DNA from 3 places in the Sedimentibacter sp. MB35-C1 genome. Region 1 is predicted to be linked to each of the others. Evidence: a T-box and tRNA genes for the amino acid it is inferred to sense, from the RefSeq annotation. Region 1 holds a T-box; the other regions hold tRNA genes.
The links. The T-box of region 1 lies ahead of aspS (aspartate--tRNA ligase). A T-box ahead of a tRNA ligase gene usually reads a tRNA of that ligase, here a tRNA-Asp.
Positions count from the first base shown of each region.

Region 2: it encodes a tRNA-Asp, which carries the amino acid that the T-box ahead of aspS (aspartate--tRNA ligase) is inferred to sense. The anticodon was not compared.
Region 3: it encodes a tRNA-Asp, which carries the amino acid that the T-box ahead of aspS (aspartate--tRNA ligase) is inferred to sense. The anticodon was not compared.

Region 1 is NZ_CP133188.1:3,518,214-3,523,363, reverse strand. It holds gene RBQ61_RS17115 (DUF4179 domain-containing protein) at 1-1,035, shown strand, start outside; gene RBQ61_RS17110 (helix-turn-helix domain-containing protein) at 1,164-1,517, opposite strand; gene RBQ61_RS17105 (SLOG family protein) at 1,631-2,191, shown strand; T-box leader at 2,341-2,592, shown strand; gene aspS (aspartate--tRNA ligase) at 2,703-4,451, shown strand; gene gatC (Asp-tRNA(Asn)/Glu-tRNA(Gln) amidotransferase subunit GatC) at 4,461-4,748, shown strand; gene gatA (Asp-tRNA(Asn)/Glu-tRNA(Gln) amidotransferase subunit GatA) at 4,815-5,150, shown strand, end outside.
Region 2 is NZ_CP133188.1:2,718,089-2,723,238, reverse strand. It holds rRNA gene RBQ61_RS13105 (23S ribosomal RNA) at 1-2,054, shown strand, start outside; rRNA gene rrf (5S ribosomal RNA) at 2,237-2,353, shown strand; tRNA gene RBQ61_RS13095 (tRNA-Asn) at 2,357-2,431, shown strand; tRNA gene RBQ61_RS13090 (tRNA-Leu) at 2,445-2,529, shown strand; tRNA gene RBQ61_RS13085 (tRNA-Met) at 2,542-2,617, shown strand; tRNA gene RBQ61_RS13080 (tRNA-Met) at 2,695-2,768, shown strand; tRNA gene RBQ61_RS13075 (tRNA-Glu) at 2,869-2,940, shown strand; tRNA gene RBQ61_RS13070 (tRNA-Val) at 3,064-3,136, shown strand; tRNA gene RBQ61_RS13065 (tRNA-Asp) at 3,213-3,289, shown strand; tRNA gene RBQ61_RS13060 (tRNA-Thr) at 3,347-3,419, shown strand; tRNA gene RBQ61_RS13055 (tRNA-Tyr) at 3,440-3,524, shown strand; tRNA gene RBQ61_RS13050 (tRNA-Gly) at 3,527-3,601, shown strand; tRNA gene RBQ61_RS13045 (tRNA-Gly) at 3,617-3,690, shown strand; tRNA gene RBQ61_RS13040 (tRNA-Arg) at 3,754-3,827, shown strand; tRNA gene RBQ61_RS13035 (tRNA-Gln) at 3,834-3,908, shown strand; tRNA gene RBQ61_RS13030 (tRNA-Gln) at 3,922-3,996, shown strand; tRNA gene RBQ61_RS13025 (tRNA-Lys) at 4,010-4,085, shown strand; tRNA gene RBQ61_RS13020 (tRNA-Ser) at 4,088-4,176, shown strand; tRNA gene RBQ61_RS13015 (tRNA-Ser) at 4,195-4,281, shown strand; tRNA gene RBQ61_RS13010 (tRNA-Trp) at 4,295-4,367, shown strand; tRNA gene RBQ61_RS13005 (tRNA-Pro) at 4,389-4,462, shown strand; tRNA gene RBQ61_RS13000 (tRNA-Ile) at 4,473-4,546, shown strand; tRNA gene RBQ61_RS12995 (tRNA-Ile) at 4,569-4,642, shown strand; tRNA gene RBQ61_RS12990 (tRNA-Phe) at 4,677-4,752, shown strand; gene RBQ61_RS12985 (ribonuclease H-like domain-containing protein) at 4,803-5,150, opposite strand, start outside.
Region 3 is NZ_CP133188.1:2,891,544-2,896,693, forward strand. It holds gene RBQ61_RS14030 (PhzF family phenazine biosynthesis protein) at 9-899, opposite strand; tRNA gene RBQ61_RS14035 (tRNA-Arg) at 1,079-1,152, opposite strand; tRNA gene RBQ61_RS14040 (tRNA-Cys) at 1,162-1,235, opposite strand; tRNA gene RBQ61_RS14045 (tRNA-His) at 1,251-1,327, opposite strand; tRNA gene RBQ61_RS14050 (tRNA-Gly) at 1,340-1,413, opposite strand; tRNA gene RBQ61_RS14055 (tRNA-Gly) at 1,429-1,503, opposite strand; tRNA gene RBQ61_RS14060 (tRNA-Tyr) at 1,506-1,590, opposite strand; tRNA gene RBQ61_RS14065 (tRNA-Thr) at 1,609-1,681, opposite strand; tRNA gene RBQ61_RS14070 (tRNA-Asp) at 1,739-1,815, opposite strand; tRNA gene RBQ61_RS14075 (tRNA-Val) at 1,893-1,965, opposite strand; tRNA gene RBQ61_RS14080 (tRNA-Glu) at 1,973-2,044, opposite strand; tRNA gene RBQ61_RS14085 (tRNA-Met) at 2,056-2,131, opposite strand; tRNA gene RBQ61_RS14090 (tRNA-Asn) at 2,187-2,258, opposite strand; rRNA gene rrf (5S ribosomal RNA) at 2,262-2,378, opposite strand; rRNA gene RBQ61_RS14100 (23S ribosomal RNA) at 2,561-5,150, opposite strand, start outside.

The sequences.
Region 1 (5,150 bases):
ATAGCTGATGAAAAGAAATTAATTTTATTTTTTCAAATGCCTGAAGAATTTGAACAACAACCAAATCAATGGATTAATATTTTCTTGAAAAGTATGAAAAACAGCGACACAGGAGAGGAAGTTGAAGGATACGGCTATTCAGCCTCTGGTCTATCATCAGAAGGCAGAGATCAAAATTTTGGCTTTATTATGCAAGATTATCATTTCACGGAAGGGAAAATGCCAAGATCAATAGACTTAGAAGTAGAAGTTAAAATTGAAAATACATTGGATTCAGAGGAAGATGTAATATCGGAAAAACCCTATGATGCTAAATCAAATTCTTCATTTGAAACTATGGGAACCTTTAATTTTCACATAGAATTAGAAGATTTTGTTGAGCCAAAAACTTATGAAATAAATAAGAGCTATACAATACTTGATCAAAATATTATAGCTGAGGATATGAAAGTATACCCTACAGGAACAGAAGTGAACTTTTCATTCCCCAAAGAAAATTATGCTTTTATTAAAGGGCTTGAATTAGAAGTGGTTCAGGATAATTATAAAATTTTAAAAGGTAATATCAACGGCTTTAGTTCTACCAATGATGTTGAGAATACATGGATGCGCATTTTTATTGAATCTAGCTACTTTGATGCACCTAAAAAACAAGAGCTGCTGATTAAGGGAGTTCGTTTATTAAATAAAGATGAAGAATTTATAACCGTTGATATAGATAATAAAACAATAACTCCAAATATTGAAGGGTTAGAGTTAAAACAAGTTATTAAGAAGTCCGATGATGCAACATTAGTTTTTTCAACCCAAACAGTAAATGATGATAATTTTCAAATGTTTAATCGTGATTATAAAGATACAGATGGGAATGTTTATAGACTTGATAGCGAAGGGACTTCTTCATACAATTCTCAAATGGAAACATTAATTACAGTAAAATATCCTCAAAGCGGTAAAGTTGTTTTGCAAAGGTCTCTTGCTCCAATAATATTCTTGGATGAACCAATAAGAATTAAACTACCTATAAATGATTAAGTAAAATTAAAAAGCCGCATGTTATTTTTTAAAAATAATATGCGGCTTTTTATGAAAATATTGTTACAAAATGATGGCTGTAAAATAAACTAGCATCTCTTAACAAGCATCTGTTATATTTTAAATGGTTATTTTTTTCTATAGTTTCCCTGTGATTCATTTATTATATCATTTACGATTTCCATGATATCTTCTGTGTACGAGCGGTAAGGTTCAGATAGAATCGGTGAAGCTTCTTTTGTGGCATCTGATAAAGGCTTAGAAGATATTGTTCCGAATAATAAATAATCTGCAGAGATCCTAAAGTTATTGCATATTTTATAAAGTGTTGCCACGGACATTCCTTTTTTTCCGTTTTCTATCTCAGCTAAAAACTGAGGAGAAATTCCGGCTTTTTCTGCGAATACTTCTCTGGTCATATTCAATTTTTCTCGTCGCTTACGCAGGCGTTTGCCAATTTGAAGCGTGATATTTTCTTCCATTAAATCACCTCTTTTATATATTAGCTATTGCTATCAGCGTATTAAATAAGCTATAATTATATAATTACGCTGGTAGCGTATTTAAAAGTTATCTGAGAAATGAGGTGCATTACTTGAAAAATTTTAGTAAACTAGATACTTGCTGTATCATCGGAGGATGCAGTTCCAAAAAAATAGTTGGGCAAGAAGAGGCTTCTTACTATGAACTTATTAAGCCAAAAATTAAAAATAACATTATCGATTTAGTTGAAAATTCACATGTGTCACATTTTTTAAGCGGAATGAATATAGGTTTCGAGCAGTGTGCTGCTGAAGCTGTAATAGAGCTGAAAGAAAAATATCCGAAGCTGACGCTGGAAGGCATATTGCCATACGAAAACCATTCTATAAACTGGACAGGAGGGCAAAGAAATAAATATTATTCAATTATGAATAAGAGCGACAGAGAAGTTCTTCTGCAATACCACTACACCGATGACTGTATGAAAAAACGAAATCAATACATGATAAATAAATCTAAATATATCATATTTTTCGGGGAAGGTACAAGCTTTCTCGATAATTTAATCGAATATGCAAGAACAAAGGGAAGAATAGTAATAAATATGGATTATGACGAATCAGTATTTCCAAGAAAAAAATATATATTTAATGTCAATTTCAACGAACACTGACTATTGGAGTAGTTCAAACAAGCTGATAGCAATATATGTAATATTTATAATCAAGAGTGAAAATATTTTTTGATAGCAAAAATTACATAAAAAATTTACAATAACTCTTGACAAATGAAAAAAAATAAATATAATTAAATAAAAACAAATATCAGGCGATGACAGGAAGAGTAATTTAGAACTTAGGTTACAGAGAGATAGCGTCGGTGAGAGTCTATCACAATGGTTTTAAATGAAGAACATCCTTGAGCTTTTGACCCAAATTGCATATGCAAGAGTAGGCTCAAACGCATCCGAGCGTTAAAGCGGCAAAGACATGTTAGTGTCTTTCGAGTGAGCTTGTACGCAAGTATATGCTAATTAGGGTGGTACCGCGAATGATATACTCCTTCGTCCCTTTGGGATGAAGGAGTTTTTGTATGCCCGTAATATGTCAAGCGAAGAGATTTTGCGGGTCTGCCTGGACTCAAAAGATACGAAAAAATTAAGCATATTGAAAGGATTGAAAGTTATGACAAGAATTAATGAGTACCGTACACATACTTGCGGGGAAATAAGAGAAAGCCATATTGGCAAGGAAGTAAGAGTTGCAGGATGGTTTGAAAATGTAAGAGATCACGGAGGAGTAAAATTTATTGATTTAAGGGACCACTATGGAGTGGTACAGATTGTTGTAGAAGATGAATCTCTTATAGAAGGTATAAGCAAGGAAAGCACAATTTCTGTCTCAGGCAAAGTAGTAAGAAGAGACGATGATACAATAAACGAGAAGATAGAAACAGGAACTGTGGAGATTGAGGCTGACGTAATACGAGTTTTGGGAAAAATAAGATCACAGCTTCCGTTTGAAATTACTTTGGCAAAGGAAACGAAGGAGGAACTTCGCCTTAAATATAGATTTCTTGATTTAAGAAACAGAGAAGTACACAATAACATTGTTTTTCGTTCTAAAGTTATTTCGTACCTGCGAAATAAAATGAATGAACTTGGTTTTCTGGATATACAGACACCAATATTGACTGCCTCATCCCCGGAGGGAGCAAGAGATTATATTATACCAAGCAGAAAGCATCAGGGAAAGTTTTATGCTTTGCCTCAGGCACCTCAAATGTTTAAACAGCTTTTAATGGTATCGGGATTTGATAAATATTTTCAAATAGCTCCATGCTTTAGAGATGAGGATGCAAGAGCAGACCGTTCACCTGGAGAATTTTATCAGCTTGATTTTGAAATGGCATTTGCAACACAAGAGGACGTTCTTAACGTTGCAGAGGAAGTTTTGTATGATACATTCAAAGAATTTTCTGACAAAGAAGTTTCAAAACCTCCGTTTGCAAGAATACCGTACTCAGAAGCAATGCTTAAGTATGGAACTGACAAGCCGGATTTAAGAAATCCTCTTGAAATTATAGATATAAGCGATTTGTTCACGGAAACGGGCTTTGCTCCTTTCAGGAAAAAAACGGTGAGAGCGATAAATGTTCCGGGCTGTGCATCCCAGTCAAAGAGTTTTTTTGAAAAAATGCTGGATTTTGCTATGAAAATAGGAATGAAAGGCTTGGGGTATATTAAAGTTGACAATGAAATGAAGTATCAAGGGCCAATAGATAAATTTTTAACTGACGATGACAGAATGATTATTAGAGAAAGAGCTGGCTTGAAGCCTGGCGATGTAATGTTTTTCATTGCAGATGACAAAGAATATGCTCCGAAGCTGGCAGGTCAAATTAGAACAGAGCTGGCAAGCAGGTTGGGATTAATTGACGAAAATAAATTTGAGATGTGTTTCATAGTCGATTTCCCCATGTATGAAATTGATGAAGAAACAGGAAACATGAGCTTTACGCACAATCCTTTTTCAATGCCGCAGGGAGGACTTGAAGCGCTTACGGAGAAAGACCCTCTTGACATTTTGGCATATCAGTATGATATTGTATGTAATGGAGTTGAACTTTCCTCGGGTGCGGTGAGAAATCACGATACTGATATAATGATTAAGGCTTTTGAAATAGCAGGCTATACTGAAAATGATCTACAGACTAAATTCACCGCATTGTTTAATGCATTCAAGTATGGTGCGCCGCCTCATGCAGGCATGGCACCGGGGATAGACAGAATAATAATGCTTCTTACTGGAGAAGAAAACATAAGAGAGGTTATTGCATTTCCTATGAACAGCAATGCACAAGATTTGATGACAAATGCACCATGTGAGGTAACAGAGCAGCAGCTCAGAGAGGTTCACATAAAAATAAGGTAGGAGGTTACAATGGTTACTCGAGAAGATATTTTAAAAATCGCAAAACTTTCAAAGCTGTCGGTAGACGAAAATGAAATCGAGCAGATTACGAAGGATATGTCGGAAATAATAGGCTTTGCAGATACAATTAATTCTGCTGTGGAAGATGAAGATGTTGAATTCGATGACATTAATGATATAGTCAACGCATTTCATGAGGATGTGGTAGTTGATTCCTATGATAGGGAGGAAATACTTAAAAACAGAAGCGGCGGAGAAAACGGATATTTCATGATCAAAAGAAGGAAAGTCAAATAAATACGATATCTCAATTCTGAGATAATGTTCATATTACAGAAGAATACAGAAATGATGGGAGGTATCATGGAAAGAACATTCAGTAAAATTAAACATATAAAAAAGCTTTTTGAAACAAAGCAGGTATCATGCACTGAGTTAACGTCGGAATACTTAGACAGAATAGAAGAGGAAAATAAAGTTCTGAATGCCTATATAAGGATTACAGGCGAAGAAGCATTACAAACCGCAAAGAAAGTTGATGAAAAAATAGCAAGGGGAGAGAGCCTGATGCCTTTGGAAGGAATACCTATGTCGTTGAAGGATAATATATCGACAAATGGTATTGAGACAACATGCGGCTCCAACATTTTGAAAGGATATGTTCCCATTTATGATGCAACGGTATGGAATATATTAAAA
Region 2 (5,150 bases), 800 kb from region 1:
GAAACAGCCCAGATCACCAACTAAGGTCCCAAAATATAGATTAAGTGGAAAAGGATGTAAAACTACACAGACAACCAGGATGTTGGCTTAGAAGCAGCCATTCATTAAAAGAGTGCGTAATAGCTCACTGGTCGAGTGGTTTTGCGCCGAAGATGTCCGGGGCTAAAATCTATTACCGAAGTTGTGGGATGTCGTAAAGCTCTTCATCTGTTCAATGAAACGATAACTGAGGACATCTCAGTTCAAAATCCTTCATTAATTAAAATAGATAAAAAGGAAGGATTTTGAAAAGCTCTAACGGGGCTAAAATCAAAATTGAGCGAATGAAGAGATTTACGACATCGGTAGAGGAGCATTGTGTACGGATAGAAGCACTACCGAAAGGAGTCGTGGACTGTACAGAAGAGAGAATGTTGGCATGAGTAGCGAAAGGTGAGTGAGAATCTCACCCATCGAAAGCCTAAGGATTCCTGAGGAAGGCTCGTCCACTCAGGGTAAGTCGGGACCTAAGCCGAGGCCAAAAGGCGTAGGCGATGGACAACTGGTTGAAATTCCAGTACCACCTTTAAGCGTTTGAGAAATGGGGTGACACAGGAGGGTAAGCTGGCGCACAGCTGGAAAAGTGCGTCTAAGTAAGTAGGGAGACGATACAGGCAAATCCGTAACGTCAATCCTGAGATACGAATGGGAGCGAAAATAAGTAGTGAAGCAGCTGAGCCCACACTGTCAAGAAAAGCCTCTATCGAGCAAGAAGGTGCCCGTACCGTAAACCGACACAGGTAGGCAAGGAGAGAATCCAAAGATGAGCGGAAGAACTATTGTTAAGGAACTAGGCAAAATGACCCCGTAACTTCGGGAGAAGGGGTGCCCTTCAGAGTGAAGACAGAACTGTTGGAGCTTAGAAGGGCCACAGAAAACAGGCCCAAGCGACTGTTTACCAAAAACACAGGTATCTGCTAAATCGAAAGATGAAGTATAGGTGCTGACACCTGCCCGGTGCTGGAAGGTTAAGGGGAGAAGTCATCGAAAGAGAAGCTTTGAACTTAAGCCCCAGTAAACGGCGGCCGTAACTATAACGGTCCTAAGGTAGCGAAATTCCTTGTCGGGTAAGTTCCGACCCGCACGAAAGGTGTAACGATTTGGGCACTGTCTCAACAATAGATCCGGTGAAATTGTAGTACTCGTGAAGATGCGAGTTACCCGCGGCAGGACGGAAAGACCCCATGGAGCTTTACTGCAGGCTGACATTGGAATTCGGTAGCAATTGTACAGAATAGGTGGGAGGCAGAGAAATCGGTACGCCAGTATCGGTGGAGCCAACGTTGGGATACCACTCTATTGTTACTGAATTTCTAACATGATACCGTGAACCGGTATATGGACACTGTCAGTTGGGCAGTTTGACTGGGGCGGTCGCCTCCGAAAGAGTAACGGAGGCGCTCAAAGGTTCCCTCAGCACGGTCGGAAATCGTGCGAAGAGTGTAAAGGCAGAAGGGAGCTTGACTGCGAGAGAGACATCTCGAGCAGGAACGAAAGTTGGACTTAGTGATCCGGTGGCACCGAGTGGAAAGGCCATCGCTTAACGGATAAAAGCTACCCTGGGGATAACAGGCTTATCTCCCCAAGAGTCCACATCGACGGGGAGGTTTGGCACCTCGATGTCGGCTCGTCTCATCCTGGGGCTGAAGCAGGTCCCAAGGGTTGGGCTGTTCGCCCATTAAAGAGGCACGCGAGCTGGGTTCAGAACGTCGTGAGACAGTTCGGTCCCTATCCGCCGTGGGCGCAGGAAATTTGAAGGGAGCTGTTCCTAGTACGAGAGGACCGGAATGGACAGACCGCCGGTGCATCAGTTGTCACGCCAGTGGCATAGCTGAGTAGCTGAGTCTGGATTAGATAAGCGCTGAAAGCATCTAAGCGCGAAACTAGCCCTAAGATAAGATTTCCCATCACGCAAGTGAGTAAGACCCCGATATGTTAACGGGTTGATAGGTTGCATGTGTAAGTGCAGCAATGCATTCAGCTGAGCAATACTAATAGGTCGAGGTCTTGACCTCAAAGATGCCCTAACCCAATTTTTTCGACTAAAAGGAGAAAAAAATTGAAGGTAGGTCATTCGCAACGAATTCCCAATTTATGCGACGCAAGGAGCAAGTAAATTGGTAAATGAGACTGCGCAAAAATGTCTAATCTAAAAATTCCTATGCGATTTTGAAAGTTCTGAAAGAACTTTTATATATCTGGTGACAATAGCGAAGAGGACACACCCGTACCCATCTCGAACACGGAAGTTAAGCTCTTCAGCGCTGATGATACTTGGCGGGCAACTGCCTGGGAAAGTAAGACGTCGCCGGGTTATTCCGAGGTAGCTCAATGGTGGAGCAACCGGCTGTTAACCGGTAGGTCGTGGGTTCGAGCCCCACCCTCGGAGCCAACAAAGATACAAAGCCGAAGTGGCGGAATTGGCAGACGCACAGGACTTAAAATCCTGCGAACCTCAAATTCGTACCGGTTCGAGTCCGGTCTTCGGCATCAATGAATTTTCGCGGGATAGAGCAGTTGGAAGCTCGTCGGGCTCATAACCCGGAGGCCGTTGGTTCGAATCCAGCTCCCGCTACCAAAAGTAATTAAGCTCAAGACTAAGCGTTTCTGAGCATTCAAATAACACTTTAAAGTACACTTGTGTTATTGAAATATGGCGGCGTAGCTCAGTTGGCTAGAGCATGCGGTTCATACCCGCAGTGTCAGCGGTTCAAATCCGTTCGCCGCTATCAAGATGCCCTAACCCATTTTTTCAATTAATATTGGGAAAAAGATGATGGTAGGTCATTGGCAGCAAGTTCAAAATTTTTGAACGAGAATGTACAATAAGGCCCTATGGTCAAGCGGTTAAGACACCGCCCTTTCACGGCGATAACCCGGGTTCGAGTCCCGGTAGGGTCATGATGCCCTAACCCCATTTTTCAGAGTTTCTTTCTGAAAAATGGATGGTAGGTCATATGTAACGAATTCCCAATTTTTGTGACGTAAGGAGCAGAAAAATTGGTGAATGAGACTGCAAAATATGGAAGCTTAGCTCAGTTGGGAGAGCATCTGCCTTACAAGCAGGGGGTCATAGGTTCGAGCCCTATAGTTTCCACTTAAGTCCTAACTTCATTAATCAGATTTTTCTGAAAAGTGTTGGTAGGTCAAATGCAGTGATTAACTGCAAAAGCGGCCTGGTAGTTCAGTTGGTTAGAATGCCAGCCTGTCACGCTGGAGGTCGAGGGTTCGAGCCCCTTCCAGGTCGCCATTAAAAAAAAGAAGTATAGTCGAAGAAGTAATTTATTGGCGTAAAACAATTATATATGCTGGTGTAGCTCAATTGGTAGAGCAACTGACTTGTAATCAGTAGGTTAGGGGTTCAAGTCCTCCCACCAGCTTTGTAACATTAAAAAAATAAGGAAGAGTTCCCGAGTGGCTAAAGGGGACGGACTGTAAATCCGTTGGCACCGCCTTCATTGGTTCGAATCCAATCTCTTCCACCATTGCGGAAGTGGCTCAGTGGTAGAGCATCGCCTTGCCAAGGCGAGGGTCGCGAGTTCGAATCTCGTCTTCCGCTCCAACATAAATTTATTTTGCGGGTGTAGCTCAATGGTAGAGCCCCAGCCTTCCAAGCTGGTCGCGAGGGTCCGATTCCCTTCACCCGCTCCAATATAACCTATTCAAATTCTTAAGAAATTTTTTAAAAATTTGGTAGTTTTTAGAAATTACTGAGCACCCATAGCTCAGTAGGATAGAGCAACGGACTTCTAATCCGTGTGCCGGGGGTTCGAATCCTCCTGGGTGCATTTTAGTGGGGTATCGCCAAGCGGTAAGGCACCAGACTCTGACTCTGGCATTCGTGGGTTCAAATCCTACTACCCCAGCCAAAGAATAAAGAATTGGGATGTCGCCAAGCGGTAAGGCACTAGACTTTGACTCTAGTATGCGTAGGTTCGAATCCTGCCATCCCAGCCATTTAATTTATTATGATCCATTAGCTCAGCAGGCAGAGCACTTGACTTTTAATCAAGGTGTCCGGCGTTCGAATCGCCGATGGATCACCATTGGAGAGGTATCGAAGTGGTCATAACGAGGCGGTCTTGAAAACCGTTTGGGTGTAAGCCCGCGTGGGTTCGAATCCCACCCTCTCCGCCAAATTAAACTATGCATAATGGAGAAGTACTCAAGTGGCCGAAGAGGCTCCCCTGCTAAGGGAGTAGATCTGACAAGGATGCGAGGGTTCAAATCCCTCCTTCTCCGTAAGTTACATAGTAGGAGTGTAGTTCAGTCGGTAGAACATTGGTCTCCAAAACCAAGTGTCGTGGGTTCGAGTCCTGCCACTCCTGTTTAAAATAGTTTTTATGCAACGGGGCGTAGCGCAGTTTGGTAGCGCATCTGGTTTGGGACCAGAGGGCCGCGGGTTCAAATCCTGCCGCCCCGATACTTAAAATGGGCTTATAGCTCAGGTGGTTAGAGCGCACGCCTGATAAGCGTGAGGTCGATGGTTCGAGTCCATCTAAGCCCACTGTACCAAAACATATTGTTTTGGGCCTTTAGCTCAGTTGGTTAGAGCGCCCGGCTCATAACCGGTAGGTCCAAGGTTCGAGTCCTTGAAGGCCCACTCATAAAACATTTAATTTGTTTATAATGAATTTGCCCAGATAGCTCAGTCGGTAGAGCAGGAGACTGAAAATCTCCGTGTCCGTGGTTCGATTCCGCGTTTGGGCACCAAATAAAAAGGCTTACAATAAGAAGTAAGCCTTTTTTGTTATTTAATAATATTATTTAAAAATAGAGTCTAAAACAGTTTTTATTAGATTTGATATGTTTGTGTAAAAGATTTTATCGTTAAATTTTATAGGAAGAAGGTTTCTTTTTATGCCTTCAATTGCTGTGTATTTTGGTACCTTATAATTTACATTATCAATAAAGAAAAACTCCATAATCTTGTCATCTTTAAAAAAATCTAATGGGATATGTAATTCCATTGTTTGAGAGGCTAAATCGGTCTTTAAGCTAAAGTTAATGTTTGTGTTTACATAATTAGTTTTTAACGCGCTTATTATGTTGCATTTACAAATTAAAGTATTCTTTTTTATTTTTGTGGACTCGCTGTTTATACTAACCAT
Region 3 (5,150 bases), 630 kb from region 1:
TATCCAAACTAAATGTTTATTTTACCTGTTGCAAGGATAACGGCTGAGCCTCCTACTCTTATCTTTTCATTCCCATTTTCCAATATGATCTGAGTAACTATTCTTGAAGGTCTTTCAAGCTTTTCTCCTTGAACAATGTTATTTAAACTATCTAATCTGATAATACCATAATCATATAAATAATAGGTCAATGCTCCATTTGATGTCCCGGTTGCAGCTTCTTCATCTATTCCATACAATGGTGCAAAATTTCTTGAATGAATTTTTCCATCATCAGAGTTAACTGTAAACGCGTGGACTCCGACCACCTTATGCTTTTCAGACAACGAGGTAAGAGATTCCAAATCAGGATTAATCTTTTCAAGTTCATTTTCATTTTTTACAGGCAGCATAATATCTATTAGTCCTGTAGATACCTTTTTAGGAATCAATTCAATATCAGAATATTTACTACATATTCCCTGTGCCCTTGAATCAAGTCCCATAACGCTGTAAAGCTCATTTATATCTTCTTCGGAGAAAATTGTATCAAATATCTTAGGATATGCCATATCCATCAATATTAAGTCGTTATCTGCCATAATTTCCAATTCCCCTGCCAAAGTTATATTTATATATTTACCCGGTTTGATTATTCCTTGATTGAGTAATGCATGAAAGGAAGCTATTGTAGCATGACCGCATAAATCAACTTCCGACACAGGCGTAAAATACCTTATATTAAATGTTTCATTTCCCAATTTTTTAATAAATGCCGTTTCTGAATATCTAAGTTCCGCCGCTGTCTTAATCATAATTTCATCTGAAGGAAAATCCGCTCCATCCGGAAGCATCACAATTCCTGCAGGATTTCCCCCGAACAGCCTGTCTGTAAATGCATCAACAATACTAAATTTCATTTAAATCATCCTTTCCGCATAGATAATCTTAAAATATTATGTAGTCAATAATTTTATTATACCATGATTTAATATTTGTTTCACCATTATTTTCCTCACAAACTTTTATGTCGGTAATATTTTAAATAAAAAAATCCTATCAGCATAAGATAGGATTACTTTTATTTGCTAAAATCAAATGCACCGTGAGGGATTCGAACCCACGACCTTTCGGTTCGTAGCCGAACACTCTATCCAACTGAGCTAACGGTGCAAGATATTTTGGAGGCGCCATCCAGATTTGAACTGGAGATCTAGGTGTTGCAGACCTGTGCCTTACCACTTGGCTATAGCGCCTTAATATTAAGTTTTTGGGGTGAATAGTGGGATTCGAACCCACGACCTCCAGAGCCACAATCTGGCGCCCTAACCAACTAGGCCATATCCACCAAAATATAATTTGGAGCGGGTGAAGGGAATCGGACCCTCGCGACCAGCTTGGAAGGCTGGGGCTCTACCATTGAGCTACACCCGCAAAATAAATTTATATTGGAGCGGAAGACGAGATTCGAACTCGCGACCCTCGCCTTGGCAAGGCGATGCTCTACCACTGAGCCACTTCCGCAATGGTGGAAGAGATTGGATTCGAACCAATGAAGGCGGTGCCAACGGATTTACAGTCCGTCCCCTTTAGCCACTCGGGAACTCTTCCTTATTTTTAATGTTACAAAGCTGGTGGGAGGACTTGAACCCCTAACCTACTGATTACAAGTCAGTTGCTCTACCAATTGAGCTACACCAGCATATATAATTATATTACGCCAATAATTTACCTCTTCGGCTATACTTCTTTTTTAAAATGGCGACCTGGAAGGGGCTCGAACCCTCGACCTCCAGCGTGACAGGCTGGCATTCTAACCAACTGAACTACCAGGCCGCTTTTGCAGTTAATCACTGCATTTGACCTACCAAACATTCTTCAGAAAACTCTGATTAATGAAGTTAGGACTTAAGTGGAAACTATAGGGCTCGAACCTATGACCCCCTGCTTGTAAGGCAGATGCTCTCCCAACTGAGCTAAGCTTCCATATTTATGACCCTACCGGGACTCGAACCCGGGTTATCGCCGTGAAAGGGCGGTGTCTTAACCGCTTGACCATAGGGCCATCATATTTTTTGGTAGCGGGAGCTGGATTCGAACCAACGGCCTCCGGGTTATGAGCCCGACGAGCTTCCAACTGCTCTATCCCGCGACGATAATTCTTGCCAAAGCTTCATATATGGCCCTATTATCATGCTTATTACTGACTCCGAGGGTGGGGCTCGAACCCACGACCTACCGGTTAACAGCCGGTTGCTCCACCATTGAGCTACCTCGGAATAACCCGGCGACGTCTTACTTTCCCAGGCAGTTGCCCGCCAAGTATCATCAGCGCTGAAGAGCTTAACTTCCGTGTTCGAGATGGGTACGGGTGTGTCCTCTTCGCTATTGTCACCAGATATATAAAAGTTCTTTCAGAACTTTCAAAATCGCATAGGAATTTTTAGATTAGACATTTTTGCGCAGTCTCATTCACCAATTTACTTGCTCCTTGCGTCGCATAAATTGGGAATTCGTTGCGAATGACCTACCTTCAATTTTTTTCTCCTTTTAGTCGAAAAAATTGGGTTAGGGCATCTTTGAGGTCAAGACCTCGACCTATTAGTATTGCTCAGCTGAATGCATTGCTGCACTTACACATGCAACCTATCAACCCGTTAACATATCGGGGGTCTTACTCACTTGCGTGATGGGAAATCTTATCTTAGGGCTAGTTTCGCGCTTAGATGCTTTCAGCGCTTATCTAATCCAGACTCAGCTACTCAGCTATGCCACTGGCGTGACAACTGATGCACCGGCGGTCTGTCCATTCCGGTCCTCTCGTACTAGGAACAGCTCCCTTCAAATTTCCTGCGCCCACGGCGGATAGGGACCGAACTGTCTCACGACGTTCTGAACCCAGCTCGCGTGCCTCTTTAATGGGCGAACAGCCCAACCCTTGGGACCTGCTTCAGCCCCAGGATGAGACGAGCCGACATCGAGGTGCCAAACCTCCCCGTCGATGTGGACTCTTGGGGAGATAAGCCTGTTATCCCCAGGGTAGCTTTTATCCGTTAAGCGATGGCCTTTCCACTCGGTGCCACCGGATCACTAAGTCCAACTTTCGTTCCTGCTCGAGATGTCTCTCTCGCAGTCAAGCTCCCTTCTGCCTTTACACTCTTCGCACGATTTCCGACCGTGCTGAGGGAACCTTTGAGCGCCTCCGTTACTCTTTCGGAGGCGACCGCCCCAGTCAAACTGCCCAACTGACAGTGTCCATATACCGGTTCACGGTATCATGTTAGAAATTCAGTAACAATAGAGTGGTATCCCAACGTTGGCTCCACCGATACTGGCGTACCGATTTCTCTGCCTCCCACCTATTCTGTACAATTGCTACCGAATTCCAATGTCAGCCTGCAGTAAAGCTCCATGGGGTCTTTCCGTCCTGCCGCGGGTAACTCGCATCTTCACGAGTACTACAATTTCACCGGATCTATTGTTGAGACAGTGCCCAAATCGTTACACCTTTCGTGCGGGTCGGAACTTACCCGACAAGGAATTTCGCTACCTTAGGACCGTTATAGTTACGGCCGCCGTTTACTGGGGCTTAAGTTCAAAGCTTCTCTTTCGATGACTTCTCCCCTTAACCTTCCAGCACCGGGCAGGTGTCAGCACCTATACTTCATCTTTCGATTTAGCAGATACCTGTGTTTTTGGTAAACAGTCGCTTGGGCCTGTTTTCTGTGGCCCTTCTAAGCTCCAACAGTTCTGTCTTCACTCTGAAGGGCACCCCTTCTCCCGAAGTTACGGGGTCATTTTGCCTAGTTCCTTAACAATAGTTCTTCCGCTCATCTTTGGATTCTCTCCTTGCCTACCTGTGTCGGTTTACGGTACGGGCACCTTCTTGCTCGATAGAGGCTTTTCTTGACAGTGTGGGCTCAGCTGCTTCACTACTTATTTTCGCTCCCATTCGTATCTCAGGATTGACGTTACGGATTTGCCTGTATCGTCTCCCTACTTACTTAGACGCACTTTTCCAGCTGTGCGCCAGCTTACCCTCCTGTGTCACCCCATTTCTCAAACGCTTAAAGGTGGTACTGGAATTTCAACCAGTTGTCCATCGCCTACGCCTTTTGGCCTCGGCTTAGGTCCCGACTTACCCTGAGTGGACGAGCCTTCCTCAGGAATCCTTAGGCTTTCGATGGGTGAGATTCTCACTCACCTTTCGCTACTCATGCCAACATTCTCTCTTCTGTACAGTCCACGACTCCTTTCGGTAGTGCTTCTATCCGTACACAATGCTCCTCTACCGATGTCGTAAATCTCTTCATTCGCTCAATTTTGATTTTAGCCCCGTTAGAGCTTTTCAAAATCCTTCCTTTTTATCTATTTTAATTAATGAAGGATTTTGAACTGAGATGTCCTCAGTTATCGTTTCATTGAACAGATGAAGAGCTTTACGACATCCCACAACTTCGGTAATAGATTTTAGCCCCGGACATCTTCGGCGCAAAACCACTCGACCAGTGAGCTATTACGCACTCTTTTAATGAATGGCTGCTTCTAAGCCAACATCCTGGTTGTCTGTGTAGTTTTACATCCTTTTCCACTTAATCTATATTTTGGGACCTTAGTTGGTGATCTGGGCTGTTTCCCTTTTGACTATGAAACTTATCTCACATAGTCTGACTCCCTAGCAACATATATATGGTATTCGGAGTTTGATAGGTTTTGGTAACGTATAACGCCCCTAGACCATTCAGTGCTCTACCCCCACTATACTTACTTGAGGCTAGCCCTAAAGCTATTTCGAGGAGAACCAGCTATCTCCGGGTTCGATTGGAATTTCACCGCTATCCACACGTCATCCCGTAGCTTTTAAACGCTAATGGGTTCGGTCCTCCACCAGATTTTACTCTAGCTTCAACCTGCACATGGATAGGTCACCCGGTTTCGGGTCTACAACATACAACTTTCGCCCTTTTCAGACTCGATTTCTCTTCGGCTCCTAACCTTTGGTTATTAACCTTGCTGCATATTGTAACTCGTTGGCCCGTTCTACAAAAAGTACGCGGTCACACTTTTGTGCTTCCACTGTTTTTAGGCTCAGGGTTTCAGGTTCTTTTTCACTCCTCCCGGGGTTCTTTTCACCTTTCCCTCACGGTACTGTTCTCTATCGGTCACTGGGT